2 regions of the Streptomyces sp. NPDC048584 genome follow, and region 1 is predicted to be linked to the other one. Evidence: predicted binding sites of a transcription regulator. Region 1 holds the regulator's gene; the other holds the start of a gene.
What was found. Region 1 encodes HrcA, which represses chaperone genes, less so after heat shock. Its sites were predicted from a motif close to TTNGCACTCNGNNNNNCNGAGTGCNAA; they were not measured.
Positions count from the first base shown of each region.

Region 2: the regulator HrcA is predicted to act here: its motif matches at 3,573-3,599, upstream of groL (chaperonin GroEL).

Region 1 covers NZ_JBICWF010000004.1:409,592-417,407, forward strand. The annotation lists gene ACGFR9_RS12185 (nitronate monooxygenase) at 1-577, opposite strand, end outside; gene dnaJ (molecular chaperone DnaJ) at 942-2,081, opposite strand; gene hrcA (heat-inducible transcriptional repressor HrcA) at 2,081-3,097, opposite strand; gene ACGFR9_RS12200 (MBL fold metallo-hydrolase) at 3,269-4,003, shown strand; gene ACGFR9_RS12205 (DUF3097 domain-containing protein) at 4,038-4,853, shown strand; gene ACGFR9_RS12210 (Uma2 family endonuclease) at 4,831-5,409, opposite strand; gene hemW (radical SAM family heme chaperone HemW) at 5,510-6,742, opposite strand; gene ACGFR9_RS12220 (SpoIIE family protein phosphatase) at 6,770-7,816, opposite strand, start outside.
Region 2 covers NZ_JBICWF010000005.1:119,688-127,503, forward strand. The annotation lists gene ACGFR9_RS13195 (glucosyl-3-phosphoglycerate synthase) at 1-748, opposite strand, end outside; SAM riboswitch class I at 890-1,037, shown strand; gene thrC (threonine synthase) at 1,055-2,341, shown strand; gene ACGFR9_RS13205 (ubiquitin-like small modifier protein 1) at 2,462-2,737, shown strand; gene ACGFR9_RS13210 (cold-shock protein) at 3,168-3,371, shown strand; gene groL (chaperonin GroEL) at 3,764-5,386, shown strand; gene ACGFR9_RS13220 (hypothetical protein) at 5,476-5,640, opposite strand; partial or broken gene ACGFR9_RS13225 (hypothetical protein) at 5,657-5,842, opposite strand; gene ACGFR9_RS13230 (NADH:flavin oxidoreductase) at 5,949-7,079, shown strand; gene ACGFR9_RS13235 (MFS transporter) at 7,219-7,816, shown strand, end outside.

The DNA of each region.
Region 1 (7,816 bases):
CGGAACGGTCCGTGTCCGGGACGTCCCGGTGGGTGCCCTGGTGGCCGCCGGCCTCCACACCCTGCGCGATCACCGCGTCCGCGCCGGCCCGCTCCACGGCGCGGGCCTCCTCGGCGGTGGTGGCGGTGACCAGCGTGAACGTGCCGGCGCGGCGCAGGGCGTCCAGTGCCTCGCGGGACGGGACGCCGAAGTGGAACGACACCACCGGCACGGGGTTGTCCAGCAGTACGGCGAGTTTCGCGTCGTAGCCGTCGTCACGGCCGCTGTCGGGGTCGCCGAGCTCGGTCTCGTACCAGGATGCCTCGCCGGCCAGCTGATGGGCGTAGACACCGACGGCGGCCGGGTCGGGTGTCTCCGGCTGCGGCAGGAAGAGGTTGACGCCGAAGGGGCGGGAGGTCAGTCCCCGCAGCTGCTTGATCTCCTGGTACATCCCGTCCGCCGTCTTGTACCCGGCGGCCAGGAAACCGAGTCCGCCCGCCTCGGACACGGCGGCGGCGAGCTGCGGCACGGCGACACCGCCCGCCATGGGTGCCTGCACGACGGGGTGCGGGCAGATTTCGGTCAGTACGGAGGACATGACCGCATGTTGTCACGTCCCCCGCTCGACTCCGAACCTGCCCTTCCCCTTGGCATAAGCCACTTTCGCCCGGGGCACCGAAGCCGACGTCAGCGGCCGTTGAAAGCGTCCTTCAGCCGCGAGAAAAGCCCCTGCTGCCCCGGCTGACTGCGCCCGCCCGGGGGACAACCCCCGGACCCCCGGCAGACCCCCCGACGTCAACCGGACAGCACCGGCGGGCCGACGTCAGCGGCCGTTGAAAGCGTCCTTCAGCCGCGAGAAAAGCCCCTGCTGCCCCGGCTGACTGTGCTCGCCCGGGGGACAACCCCCGGACCCCCGGCAGCAGACCCCCCGACGTCAACCGGACAGCACCGGCGGGCCGACATCAGCGGCCGTTGAAAGCGTCCTTCAGCCGCGAGAAAAGCCCCTGCTGCCCCGGCTGGAACTGTCCCGTAGGCCGTTCCTCCCCACGCAGTTTGGAGAGTTCACGCAGCAGGCGTTCCTGTTCCGGGTCGAGCTTCGTCGGGGTCTGGACCTCCACGTGGACGATGAGGTCGCCCCGGCCGCCGCCGCGCAGGTGGGTGATGCCCCGGCCGTGCAGCGGGATCGACTGGCCGGACTGGGTGCCGGGCCGGATGTCGACCTCCTCCATGCCGTCCAGCGTCTCCAGCGGCACCTTGGTGCCGAGGGACGCCGCCGTCATCGGGATGGTGACCGTGCAGTGCAGGTCGTCGCCGCGCCGCTGGAAGGTGCTGTGCGGGAGTTCGTGGATCTCCACGTACAGGTCGCCGGCGGGACCGCCGCCGGGCCCGACCTCGCCCTCGCCGGCCAGCTGGATCCGGGTGCCGTTGTCCACACCGGCCGGGATCTTGACCGTGAGGGTGCGCCGGGAGCGGATGCGGCCGTCGCCCGCGCACTCGGGGCACGGGGTCGGGACGACGGTGCCGAAGCCCTGGCACTGCGGGCAGGGGCGGGACGTCATGACCTGGCCCAGGAAGGACCGCGTGACCTGCGAGACCTCACCACGGCCACGGCACATGTCACAGGTCTGCGCGGTGGTGCCCGGAGCGGCGCCCTCGCCGCTGCACGTGGTGCAGACGACGGCCGTGTCGACCTGGATGTCCTTCGTCGTGCCGAACGCCGCCTCGTCGAGCTCGACGTCGATCCGGATCATGGCGTCCTGGCCCCGGCGGGTGCGCGAGCGCGGCCCGCGCTGCGACGCCGTACCGAAGAACGCGTCCATGATGTCGGAGAAGTTGCCGAAGCCGCCCGCCCCGAAGCCGCCCGCGCCACCGCCGCCGCCCGCCTGGGAGAGGGGGTCGCCGCCCAGGTCGTAGACCTGTTTCTTCTGCGGGTCGGACAACACCTCGTAGGCGGCGTTGATCTCCTTGAACCGCTCCTGCGTCTTGGGATCAGGATTGACGTCCGGATGCAGCTCGCGGGCGAGCCGCCGGAAGGCCTTCTTGATCTCCTCCTGCGACGCGTCGCGGCGTACGCCGAGTACGGCGTAGTAGTCCGTGGCCACTACGACTCCGCCAGGATCTGTCCGACGTACCGTGCCACTGCGCGTACCGCTCCCATCGTTCCCGGGTAGTCCATGCGGGTCGGTCCGACCACGCCGAGCTTGGCAACAGCCTCGCCGCCCGAACCGTAGCCCACCGACACGACGGACGTGGAGTTGAGTCCCTCATAGGCGTTCTCGTGCCCGATGCGCACGGTCATGCCCGAATCCCCCGCCTCCCCAAGCAACTTGAGGAGCACGACCTGCTCCTCCAGCGCCTCGAGGACGGGCCGGATCGTGAGGGGGAAGTCATGTCCGAAGCGGGTGAGATTGGCGGTCCCGCCGATCATCAGCCGCTCCTCGTTCTCCTCGACGAGCGTCTCCAGCAGAGTGGAGAGCACCATCGAGACCGTACCGCGGTCGTCCGCCTCGAATGCTTCGGGGAGGTCCTCGACCAGGCTCGGCACATCGGTGAACCGGCGGCCCGCGACCCGGCTGTTGAGCCGCGCGCGCAGGTCCGCGAGCGACTGCTCGCCGAACGGCGCCGGGCAGTCGACCAGGCGCTGCTCCACCCGGCCGGTGTCCGTGATCAGCACCAGCATCAGCCGCGCCGGGGCCAGGGACAGCAGTTCCACGTGCCGCACCGTGGAGCGGGTCAGCGACGGGTACTGCACGACGGCGACCTGCCGGGTCAGCTGCGCGAGCAGCCGCACGGTCCTGGCGACCACGTCGTCGAGATCGACGGAGCCGTCGAGGAAGTTCTGGATGGCCCGCCGCTCGGGCCCGGTCATCGGCTTCACGCCGGCGAGCCGGTCGACGAACAGCCGGTACCCCTTGTCGGTGGGGATGCGCCCGGCACTGGTGTGCGGCTGGGCGATGAACCCCTCGTCCTCCAGGGCCGCCATGTCATTGCGCACGGTGGCCGGGGAGACGCCCAGGTTGTGCCGCTCGGTGAGGGCCTTGGAGCCGACGGGCTCCTCGGTGCCCACATAGTCCTGGACGATGGCGCGCAGCACCTGGAGCCTGCGTTCACTGAGCATCGCGCACACCTCCAGAAGCCTTCCCGCGCGGTACCTTCCCTGTCCGCCTGGCACTCTTCGCACGCGAGTGCCAGACTTCCCCGCCCAGTGTACGGCCGGGGGGTACACCCCGGGCAAGGCCGGTCCCCGCGCCGCCGCGCCGGGCGTCGTCGTCTCCGATAGCGTCCCGTCGTGACCGTGACTTGGGAAGAGTCGGGATGGGAGCAACTGGCGCCCGGGGTGGGGCGGTGCCGGCTGCCGGTGTGGGACTGCACGGCGGGGCTCGTCGTGGGCGCGGACGGGGTGCTGCTCGTGGACGCGGGGTCCGGACTGGGAGAGGGCGCGCGGTTGCGGGCCCAGGCGCTCGCGCTCACCGGCCGTCGTGTGACGCATCTCGCGCTCACCCACCCGCACTTCGATCATGTCCTCGGTTCGGCGGCCCTCACGGGCGCGGAGGTGTTCGGCGCGGTGGGCATGGAGACGGTGCTGACGGCGCGCGGGCGGGCGGAACTGCGCGCGGACGCGGTGCGCCACGGGCTGGACGCGCGGGTGGCGCAGGAGGCCGTGGACGCGCTGGTGCCGCCACGGCACCCGGTGTCCGGCGAGTGGACGCTCGACCTCGGGCCGGACGGCGGGCGGCAGGTGCTGCTGGCGAACGTGGGCCCCGGGCACACCGCCCATGACCTCGCGGTCCTCGTCCCCGGTTCCCCGGAGGTCGTGTTCTGCGGCGACCTGGTCGAGGAGTCGGGCGAACCGCAGGCCGGCCCCGACGCCGTGCCGTCGCACTGGCCGGCCGCGCTGGACCGGCTGCTCGAGCTGGGCGGTGAGGACGCGCGGTACGTGCCCGGGCACGGCGCGGTGGTGGACGCGGCGTTCGTACGGGCCCAGCGGGACGCGCTGGCGGCGCGTTTCGGCGTGTCGGACTGATCGCGGCGGGCGGGCTCCTCGTATCGTCGTCGGAATGCGCCAGTACTCCGCCGATCTGACCCCTCCGTGGAAGAAGCCGCAGCCGGTCCCCGAGGTCGCGGCCGAGCCCGGCCTGGTGGTGGAGGAACCCGGTACCGGCTTCTGCGGCGCGGTGATCCGCTGCGAGGCGGGCACGGTGACGCTGGAGGACCGCTTCGGCAAGCACCGGGTGTTCCCGCTGGAGCCGCGCGGTTTCCTGCTGGAGGGGCGGGTGGTGACGCTGGTGCGTCCGTCCGCCGCCGGTCCGGTACGTCCCGCCCGTACGGCGTCCGGCTCCGTCGCCGTTCCCGGCGCGCGGGCGCGGGTGGCCCGCGCGGGGCGCATCTACGTCGAGGGGCGGCACGACGCGGAGCTGGTCGAGAAGGTGTGGGGCGACGACCTGCGCATCGAGGGCGTGGTCGTGGAGTACCTGGAGGGTGTCGACGACCTGCCGTCGATCGTCGAGGACTTCGCCCCCGGCCCCGACGCGCGGCTGGGCGTCCTGGTGGACCATCTGGTGCCGGGCTCGAAGGAGTGGCGGATCGCGGAGGCGGTCACGAGCGAGCACGCGCTGGTGGTGGGGCATCCGTACATCGACGTCTGGGAGGCGGTGAAGCCGGCGTCCGTGGGGATCGCCGGGTGGCCGCGGGTGCCGCGGGGGCGGGACTGGAAGACGGGGGTGTGCGAGGCGCTGGGCTGGCGGGTGGCGAACACCGGCGAGGCGTGGCAGCGGATCCTCGGCTCGGTGCGCTCCTACAAGGACCTGGAGCCGCAGCTCCTCGGCCGGGTGGAGGAACTGATCGACTTCGTCACGGGCGATGATGTGGCTTGACGCCCTTGTAGGTACCGAACTCGGTGGTGTCCAGTTCGACGCCCAACTGTTCCAGTGGCAGCGGCGCCCCGAACCTGGTGACCCGCTGTACCTGATAGTCGGCGCCCTCGCCGCGCCCGGCCGGCTCCGAGTAGAGAACGCACTGCGCCATGATCGGGTCGATGATCAGGTATGCGGGTACTTCACCCGCAGCGTAGATCAGACGCTTGACACCGTAGTCCCGGTCCACGCTGGTCTTCGAGACCACTTCCACGACCAGCGTGACAATCTGGGACGGCAGAAGGCGCCCGGAGTCAGGACCGACACCCACCTTCATGACCACGAGATCGGGTACGGGCTCGCTGGCCTCGTCAACAATGTCGACGTCCTGGGTCTGGAGCCGCTCCCACTGCCGGTACGGAATCTGGTCCATGAGACACGTGACGATCCGGTTGTGCACCAGATCAGGGCTGGCCATCATCACGATTTCTCCCCGAAGCAACTCCACCTTGAGCCCCTCGGGTGGCTCGAACCCCGCGAAGAACTCCGCGACTCCACGTTCGTCCACAGCCGTCATCTCCGTGGCCCTCCACATCCGCCGCGCACTGTCGGCGGCAGCCTACGAAACAGGTTAGGGGCCGAACCCCCGTTCCGCAGTGATTCACTCCCCCGAGTGATCAGTCCACCAGGTCCCTGACCACGGCGTCCGCCAGCAGCCGGCCGCGCAGAGTGAGGGCCGCGTGGCCCTCCTCGTACGGGCCCCGCTCCAGCAGTCCGTCCGCCAGCGCCTGCCGAGCCGCCTCCAGTCCCGCCTCTTTCAGCAGTGACAGCGGCACGCCCTCCCGCAGCCGCAGCTCCAGCAGGATCCGCTCGACCCTCCGGTCCTCGTCCGACAGGACCTCGCGGCCGGCCCCGGGCGACCGTCCCGCCGCCAGTGCCCCCGCGTACGCCCCCGGATGCTTGACGTTCCACCAGCGCACGCCCCCCACGTGCGAGTGCGCGCCCGGCCCCGCGCCCCACCAGTCGGCGCCACGCCAGTACAGCTCGTTGTGCAGGCAGCGGCCCGCGTCCGAGGTGGCCCAGTTCGACACCTCGTACCAGTCGAACCCCGCCGCCGACAGCGTCTCCTCGGCGATCAGATACCGGTCCGCGTGGACGTCGTCGTCCGTCATCGGCACCTCGCCCCGCCGGATACGGCGGGCGAGCTGCGTGCCCTCCTCGACGATCAGCGCGTACGCGGACACATGGTCGGGGCCGGCGCCGATCGCCGCGTCCAGGGACGCCCGCCAGTCGTCGTCGGACTCCCCCGGGGTGCCGTAGATCAGGTCGAGGTTGACATGGCCGAAGCCGGCCGCGCGGGCCTCGGCGACGCAGGCCTCGGGGCGGCCGGGGGTGTGGGTGCGGTCGAGGACCTTCAGTACGTGCTGCCGGGCGCTCTGCATGCCGAAGGAGATCCGGTTGAAGCCGCCGGCGCGCAGGGTCGCGAGATAGGCGGGGTCGACCGACTCCGGATTCGCCTCCGTCGTCACCTCGGCGTCCGGCGCGAGGCCGAACTCCTCCCGGATCGCCGCCAGCATCCGTACGAGATCGTCCGCGGCCAGCAGCGTCGGCGTACCGCCTCCGACGAAGACCGTGCGGACCTCGCGCGGGTCGTCGCCCAGCACCTTGCGGGCCAGGCGGACCTCGTCGACGAGGGTGTCGGCGTAGTTGTCGCGGGAGGCCAGTACGCCGCCGCTGCCGCGCAGCTCGGTCGCGGTGTAGGTGTTGAAGTCGCAGTAGCCGCAGCGGGTCGCGCAGTACGGGACGTGCAGGTAGAAGCCGAGGGGGCGCTCGGCGGCCCCGGCGAGCGCGGAGGCGGGCAGCGCGCCGTCGGCGGGGACGGGCTCGCCGTCGGGGAGTGCGGAAGGCATGTGCTCCATTGTCCCGCACCGGCCGCGTCACTCCGCCTGGAGCACCAGGAGGGCGAGATCGTCGGCGGGCGGGCGGGCCCCGAACTCGTGCACGAGCCGGGTGATGCGTTCCGCTATCGGCTCCGCGTGCAGGCCCGCGCATCCGGACAGGGCGGTGGCGAGTCCGTCGCCGTCGTCGAACTGGCGGGAGCCGGAGCGCCGCTCGGTGACTCCGTCGGTGACGCACAGGAGGGTGTCGCCGGAGTACATGTCGAAGGTCTCGCTGGTGTAGGTGACGTCGTCGACGACGCCGATCAGGGTCTGCGGCTGGGCCACGGCGGTGACCGAGCCGTCGGGGGCGAGCAGGAGGGGGAGGGGGTGTCCGGCCGAGGCGAGGGTGCAGCGGAAACCGCCGGCGAAGGGGACGAGTTCGCCATAGAGGAGGGAGAGGAATCGGGTCTGGGGGCCGTCGCCGGGCGCGGTCGGGCGGGCGCCGGCGGCCACCAGGGCGCGGGCGGCGGCGTCGGCGGCCTCGGTGGCGTCGTCGAGGAGGAGCTGGTTGAGGCGGTCGAGGACGTCGGCGACCTGGTAGCCCTCGCGGGCGAGCAGCCGCAGCCAGGGGCGGACGAGGCCGATGACGACGGCGGCCTCGGGCCCCTTGCCCTGGACGTCGCCGACGGCGAAGCACCAGCGGCCCTGTCCGGCGGGGAAGAGATCGTAGAAGTCGCCGCTCGGTCCGCCCTTGTCGCAGGGTTCGTAGACGAGGGCGCTGCGCACACCGGGGATCTCGGCGACGGCACCGGGCAGCAGTCCGCGCTGCAGTACGGCGCTGATGGTGGCCTGCCGGGAGTACTGCCGCGCTGCCCCGATGGCGAGGGCGACGCGTCGGCCGAGGTCCTCGGCCAGGCCGGTGATCTCGTCGGGGAAGCGGTCGATACCGCCCCGGCCGATGACGAGGGTGCCCAGCGGGCGTCCGCCGGCGACGAGGCGGTAGGCGAGGGCGGTGCCGGACACCTCACCGGCGGGAACACCGTCCGGGTCGTCCCGCGGGGTGTCCGCTGCCGCGCCCGGCCACGGATAGGCGGCCGGTCCCGG
Region 2 (7,816 bases), on a different contig from region 1:
CGCCGACGTCGACCTGGGCCAGCGCGTCCAGGCCCACCAGGTGCAGCGCGTCGACCAGCATGCCCAGCTCGACGCCGTACCCGACCGGGAACGGCAGCTGCTCGAGGAGGCTCCGGCGGGCCGCGTACTCGCCGCCGAGCGGCTGGACGAAACCGGCCAGCTGGGGCCAGTGCATGTTCAGCAGCGGGCGCGCCATCAGCTCGGTGACCCGGCCGCCCTGACCGGCCGCCACCGTGCCGGAGGCGTGTCCGTCGGACACCGTGAGCGGACGGTCGTACATCGCCTTGACCAGGTGCACGTCGGGCTCGGTGAGCAGCGGGCCGACGATGCCGGAGACGAAGTCGGAGGAGAACTCCCGCAGGTCCGCGTCGACGAAGCACACGATGTCGCCCCGGGTGACGAGCAGCGACCGCCACAGCACCTCGCCCTTGCCGGGCACCGCGGGGATCCGGGGCAGGATCGCGTCCCGGTGCACCACGGTCGCGCCCGCCGCGGCCGCCGCCTCGGCCGTACGGTCCGTCGACCCCGAGTCGACCACCACGATCTCGTCGACCAGCGGAACCCGCAGTACCAGGTCGTGCCGGAGCACCGACACGATGTCGCCGACCGTCGCCTCCTCGTTGAGCGCGGGCAGCACCACGCTCACGGTCTGCCCCGTGGCGCGCTTCGCCGCCAGGATCCGGTGGAGCGGCCGGTCGCCCACGGACCAGGAGCGGTCGGTCAGCCAGCGTTCGACTTCTTCCAGCACGCTCCCGGGCTCCTCACTGGCCTGTGATCCGTCTCGCGGTTCGGACGGGCACTCTCCACCCCGCAGGCCGTCGGTTACAGTCTTGAACAACGCCCGTGACCACCGCATGCCGGGGTCACCGCGTGGACAACAACTGAACACCGCTCATCCAGAGGGGCAGAGGGATACGGCCCGATGAAGCCCCGGCAACCCTCCAGCCGGCTCTTGTCACACAGACGTGGCGAGGCTCCCGGCTAGGGAAGGTGCCAAATCCGTCTCACGGCGAGATGCGTCGTGAGGAAGATGAGGAGAAAGGGCCTCGCCTCCATGGCTGTGCAGACTGTTGCAAGCACCACCGATTCCGCGGTCGACCTCGGCCCCGCAGCGGCGCTCTCCTGCCGCGAGTGCGGCCACCGCGTCCCGCTCGGCCCCGTCTTCGCCTGCGAGGAGTGTTTCGGCCCGCTGGAGATCGCCTACGACTTCTCGGCCTACGACACCGAGGAACTGCGCAAGCGGATCGAAGCGGGACCCGCGAACATCTGGCGCTACGCGCCGCTGCTGCCCGTCCCGGCGGACGTGGCGGACAAGCCCAACATCAACCCCGGCTGGACCAAGCTCGTCCGGGCCGACAACCTCGCCCGTGAGCTGGGTGTCGACCCCGGCAAGCTGTTCGTCAAGGACGACTCCGGCAACCCGACGCACTCCTTCAAGGACCGCGTCGTCGCGCAGGCCATCGAGGCCGCCCGCGCCTTCGGCTTCACCACCCTGTCCTGCTCCTCCACCGGCAACCTCGCCGGCGCCGTCGGTGCCGCCGCGGCCCGCGCCGGCTTCCGGTCCTGTGTGTTCATCCCGCACGACCTGGAACAGGGCAAGGTCGTCATGGCCGCCGTCTACGGCGGTGAACTCGTCGGCATCGAGGGCAACTACGACGACGTGAACCGTTTCTGCTCCGAGCTGATCGGCGACCCGGCCGGCGAGGGCTGGGGGTTCGTCAACGTCAACCTGCGGCCGTACTACGCGGAGGGCTCCAAGACCCTCGCGTACGAGATCTGCGAGCAGCTGGGCTGGGAGCTGCCCGACCAGCTCGTCGTCCCGATCGCCTCCGGCTCGCAGCTCACGAAGATCGACAAGGGGCTGCAGGAGCTGATCAGGCTCGGTCTGGTCGAGGACAAGCCGTACCGGATCTTCGGCGCGCAGGCCGAGGGGTGCTCGCCGGTCTCCACCGCGTACAAGGCGGGGCACGACGTCGTACGTCCGCAGAAGCCGGACACGATCGCCAAGTCGCTGGCGATCGGCAACCCGGCGGACGGGCCGTACGTCCTGGACATCGCACGCCGTACCGGCGGGGCGGTGGAGGACGTCACGGACGAGCAGATCGTCGACGCGATCAAGTTGCTCGCCCGGAGCGAGGGGATCTTCGCGGAGACCGCGGGGGGTGTGACCGTGGGGGTCACCCGGAAGCTGCTGGAGAGCGGGGCGCTCGATCCTTCTCTGACCACCGTGGTGCTCAACACCGGCGATGGTCTGAAGACGCTGGACGCGGTCGCCGGCACGGGGATGACGGCGACGATTCGTCCCAGCCTCGAGTCGTTCCGTGAGGCCGGGCTGGCCTAGCGGCCGTTCTCTCGTCCTCGTCCGCGGGTCGGCGGGGGTTGATCGCGCCCACGCGGCGGCAGCCGCATGTCGATACAGCCCCGCGCCCCCTGGGTAAGTCACCTGACCGGAGGTTTTGTTGTGAGCGTTACCGTACGGATTCCTACCATTCTGCGTACCTACACCGGTGGGCAGGCCGAAGTGAGCGCCGAGGGGGCGACCCTCGGCGAGGTCATCTCGGATCTGGAGAAGAACCACACCGGGATCGCCGCCCGGGTACTGGACGACCAGGGCAAGCTGCGGCGGTTCGTGAACGTGTACGTCAACGACGACGACGTGCGGTTCGAGCAGGGGCTGGAGACGGCCACTCCGGACGGGGCCGGCGTCTCGATCATTCCGGCGGTGGCCGGAGGCTGATCATTACCGTCGGTAATGACGATGACCGAGCGTTTGGGACTTTGCCCCCTCCGTAAGAGAAGCGGAGGGGGCAATTCCATGGGATTGAGCGCGGTAGAGTTGGGGAACACGCCCCCGATCCACTGATCGGGAACCCTTGATTTCTGCCGCGAGCCCGACTGGATGTAGCCAAAGTGCGGGCCCCTTCCACGGCATTTGCGCTGATTGTCCGGTCCGGCTTGCCCTGAATTCAGGCGAATTCTCGCCACATTCCGGACCGGTGTCGTCCAGATTTCTCGTCCGATTGACCTGTTGCAGACGGCAGTTGGGCAGATACATTCAGCCGCGGTCGACGCGTTCCGGCGCACGCCCCCAACCGTTGGGGGGTGAGGTCTGACCCGGATCCGCGAAGTGCGGATCCGTGCAAGGGCCAGTAATAGGGGAGTTAGGCATGGCTCAGGGCACCGTCAAGTGGTTCAACGCGGAGAAGGGGTACGGCTTCATCGCGGTCGACGGTGGTGCGGATGTTTTCGTCCACTACAGCGCGATCCAGATGGACGGCTACCGCACCCTCGAAGAAGGCCAGCGGGTCGAGTTCGAGATCTCGCAGGGTCAGAAGGGCCCGCAGGCCGACATGGTTCGTCTCAGCGCCTGAACGCGCTATCAGCCGAAAGAATCTTCTGCCGGTGAAGGGCCCGCACCCCCCGGGGTGCGGGCCCTTCGCCGTGCCCGCGCCCTGCTCGCGCCGTGTCTGTGCCCTGCCCGCGGGGTGCCGCGCCGGGCCCGCCGCGTGCCCGCGCGGGGGGCGCGCCGTGTTCGCGGGCGGCTGAGCGCGTCCCTGTACTACCCATAGGCGCTTGCACTCGCATGGGTCGAGTGCTAATCATTGGCGTTAGCACTCTGAAGGTGAGAGTGACAACGTAAGGACCGGGTCGGTGAGGCCCGCAGGTCGTGTGGGGCAAGGAACCACAAGGCCGGCGAGCCGTCCGTCGCGGGCGCGGGCGCGGTCCGAAGGAATCACCCCCAGTCCTGGAGGGACCACTTCACATGGCCAAGATCATCGCGTTCGACGAGGAGGCGCGGCGCGGCCTCGAGCGCGGCATGAACCAGCTCGCGGACGCCGTCAAGGTGACGCTCGGCCCCAAGGGCCGCAACGTCGTCCTCGAGAAGAAGTGGGGCGCCCCCACGATCACCAACGATGGTGTGTCCATCGCCAAGGAGATCGAGCTCGAGGACCCGTACGAGAAGATCGGCGCCGAGCTGGTCAAGGAAGTCGCCAAGAAGACGGACGACGTCGCCGGTGACGGTACGACCACCGCGACCGTTCTCGCCCAGGCCCTGGTCAAGGAGGGCCTGCGCAACGTTGCCGCGGGTGCCAACCCGATGGCTCTGAAGCGCGGTATCGAGAAGGCCGTCGAGGCCGTCTCCGGTGCGCTCCTCGAGCAGGCGAAGGATGTCGAGACCAAGGAGCAGATCGCCTCCACGGCCTCCATCTCCGCCGCCGACACCCAGATCGGCGAGCTCATCGCCGAGGCCATGGACAAGGTCGGCAAGGAAGGCGTCATCACCGTCGAGGAGTCCCAGACCTTCGGTCTGGAGCTCGAGCTCACCGAGGGTATGCGCTTCGACAAGGGCTACATCTCGGCGTACTTCGCCACCGACATGGAGCGTATGGAGGCCGTCCTCGACGACCCGTACATCCTGATCGCGAACTCCAAGATCTCCAACGTCAAGGACCTGCTCCCGCTCCTGGAGAAGGTCATGCAGGGCGGCAAGCCGCTGCTGATCATCGCCGAGGACGTCGAGGGCGAGGCCCTGTCGACCCTGGTGGTCAACAAGATCCGCGGCACCTTCAAGTCCGTCGCCGTCAAGGCCCCGGGCTTCGGTGACCGCCGCAAGGCCATGCTCGGCGACATCGCCATCCTCACGGGCGGCGAGGTCATCTCCGAGGAGGTCGGCCTCAAGCTGGAGAACGCGACGCTCGACCTGCTGGGCAAGGCCCGCAAGGTCGTCATCACCAAGGACGAGACCACCATCGTCGACGGTGCCGGCTCGGCCGACCAGGTCCAGGGCCGCGTGAACCAGATTCGCGCCGAGATCGAGAACAGCGACTCGGACTACGACCGCGAGAAGCTGCAGGAGCGCCTGGCGAAGCTCGCCGGCGGTGTCGCGGTCATCAAGGCCGGTGCCGCCACCGAGGTGGAGCTCAAGGAGCGCAAGCACCGCATCGAGGACGCCGTGCGCAACGCCAAGGCGGCCGTCGAGGAGGGCATCGTCGCCGGTGGCGGCGTGGCCCTGCTGCAGGCCTCCCAGGTCTTCGAGAAGCTGGAGCTCGAGGGTGACGAGGCGACCGGCGCCCAGGCCGTGAAGCTGGCGCTCGAGGCCCCGCTGAAGCAGATCGCCGTGAACGCCGGCCTCGAGGGCGGTGTCGTGGTGGAGAAGGTGCGCAACCTGACCCCGGGCCACGGCCTGAACGCCGCGACCGGCGAGTACGTCGACCTGGTCAAGGAAGGCATCATCGACCCGGCGAAGGTGACCCGTTCCGCGCTGCAGAACGCCGCCTCCATCGCCGCGCTCTTCCTCACCACCGAGGCCGTCATCGCCGACAAGCCGGAGAAGTCCGCGGCCCCGGCCGGCGGCGGCATGCCGGGCGGTGACATGGACTTCTGATCCTCCCGAGGATCGGACCCGTCCGCCGTACGACCGAGGGCGGCACCCCCTGTTCCGACAGGGGGTGCCGCCCTCGGGCGTGGGCGGGGTCAGTCCGCGTACTCCTTGAGCTCCTCGGTGTCGAGGGTGATGTCCACGGGGGCAGGGAGTACGACGCCGGTCCCCCAGGGGTATGACGGCGACTGCTGATAGCGGCCGTTCTTGGGCTCGCTGTAGACCCTGACCGTGTAGTTGTCGCGGTCGACGTGTGCCACCGGCGGTCGCCCTCGCCGCCACGGTTTCCCGGCCGCGGCGCAAGTGGCCCGTGCGCTGACAGTTGTTGAGAGCGGTCCGCAGCGCGCACTGCCCGTACGGGAGCGTCCTGGCCAGCGTCTTCACGGAGATGTCGGCGCCGTCGGTGAGCCGGTCGATGAAGGCGGAGCCTCGGGCGCACGGTCGCTTCGTGAGCGGAGTCACGTCTGGGGAGTGAGGGAATGCCTCCCCCCGCCTTCCCGTTGGTGCCGTAGATGCATTTAATGCATGTACACATACTGACCGGTATTCGAAACAGAGGAGCCCCCACGTGACCGTCGCCTCCCCGGACGCCACCGCTCGAGCCGCCGGGATTCTGTCCCGGCCCGTCACCATCAACGGTCTGACCGTTCCCAACCGCATCGCCATGGCGCCGATGACCCGGATGTTCTCGCCGGGCGGGGTGCCCGGGGAGGACGTGGTGTCGTACTACGCGCGCCGGGCCGCCGCCGGTGTCGGGCTGATCGTCACCGAGGGCACGTACGTCGGACACGAGTCGGCCGGGCAGAGCGACCGGGTGCCGCGGTTCCACGGGGAGGAGCAGCTCGCGGGGTGGGTGAAGGTCGCCGAGGCGGTGCACGCGGCGGGCGGCAGGATCGTGCCGCAGCTCTGGCACATCGGCATGGTTCGCGAGCAGGGGCAGGAGCCGTACCCGCAGGCTCCGGCGGTCGGTCCGTCCGGGGTGCGCACGGACGGCACCGAGGGCAAGGGCCGGGTGATGACGCAGACCGACATCGACGATGTCATCGGCGCGTTCGCACAGGCCGCCGCCGACGCCGAGCGGATCGGCTTCGACGGCGTGGAGCTGCACGGCGCCCACGGCTACCTCGTCGACCAGTTCCTGTGGTCCGGCACCAACCGCCGTACCGACGCCTACGGCGGTGACCCGGTCGCGCGCGCCCGGTTCGCGGCGGAGATCGTGGCCGCGGTGCGCGACTCCGTGTCGCCGGAGTTCCCGGTCGTCCTCCGCTACTCGCAGTGGAAGCAGGACGCCTACGATGCCCGGCTCGCCGAGACGCCCCAGGAGCTGGAGGCCATCCTCGCCCCGCTCGCCGAGGCCGGTGTCGACGCCTTCCACGCGTCCACGCGCCGCTACTGGCTCCCGGAGTTCGAGGGCTCCGACCTCAACCTGGCCGGCTGGACGAAGAAGCTGACCGGGAGGCCGAGCATCACCGTCGGTTCCGTCGGACTGGACGGCGAGTTCCTCAAGGCCTTCCGGGGGGAGGGTGCCGCACTCGGCGGCATCGACAACCTGCTCGACCGGATGGAGCGCGACGAGTTCGACCTCGTCGCCGTGGGCCGTGCGCTGCTCCAGGACCCGAACTGGGCGGCCAAGGTGCTGGCCGGGCGCTTCGACGAACTGACGCCGTACGAGGGGTCGGCGCTCAAGACGCTGAGCTGAGCCGGCCAGTGGCGGGTGGCGCCTCCGGACGCGGGGGCGCCATCCGTTTGTCATCCCGTATTAATTTGCTTAAGTCAATCAATCGCCTTAAAGTTGCTTGAGTCAAGTATTGCCCCGAGTCCCGACGGAGACCTCCCTCATGCCCGACGCACTCGACCGTTCGCCCACGCCCGGCACCGCCGCGCCGCCCAGGACCGGCGCCGTGGTGCCCGTACTGGCCTTCGGCGGCATCGTCGTCTCGCTGATGCAGACCCTGGTCATCCCGATCGTGGGGCAACTGCCGCAGTATCTGAACGCCTCCGCCGCGGACGCCGCCTGGGCCATCACCGCCACCCTGCTCGCCGCCGCCGTCGCCACGCCCGTCATGGGCCGGCTCGGCGACATGTACGGCAAGCGCCGCATGCTGCTGGTCAGCATGAGCATGTTGGTCGTGGGCTCCGTCGTCGCCGGACTCAGCGACTCCCTCGTCCCGATGATCGTCGGGCGTGCCCTCCAGGGCCTGTCGTCCGGTGTGATCCCGCTCGGCATCAGCATCCTGCGCGACGAACTGCCCGCCGAGAAGCTGGGCTCCGCCACCGCGATGATCAGCGCCTCGCTCGGTGTCGGCGGAGCGCTCGGGCTGCCCATCGCCGCGCTCATCGCCGACAACTTCGACTGGCACATGCTGTTCTGGATCTCGGCCGGGCTGGGTGTCGTCGCGCTGGTCGCGGTGGCCTCCCTCGTCCCGGAGTCCAAGG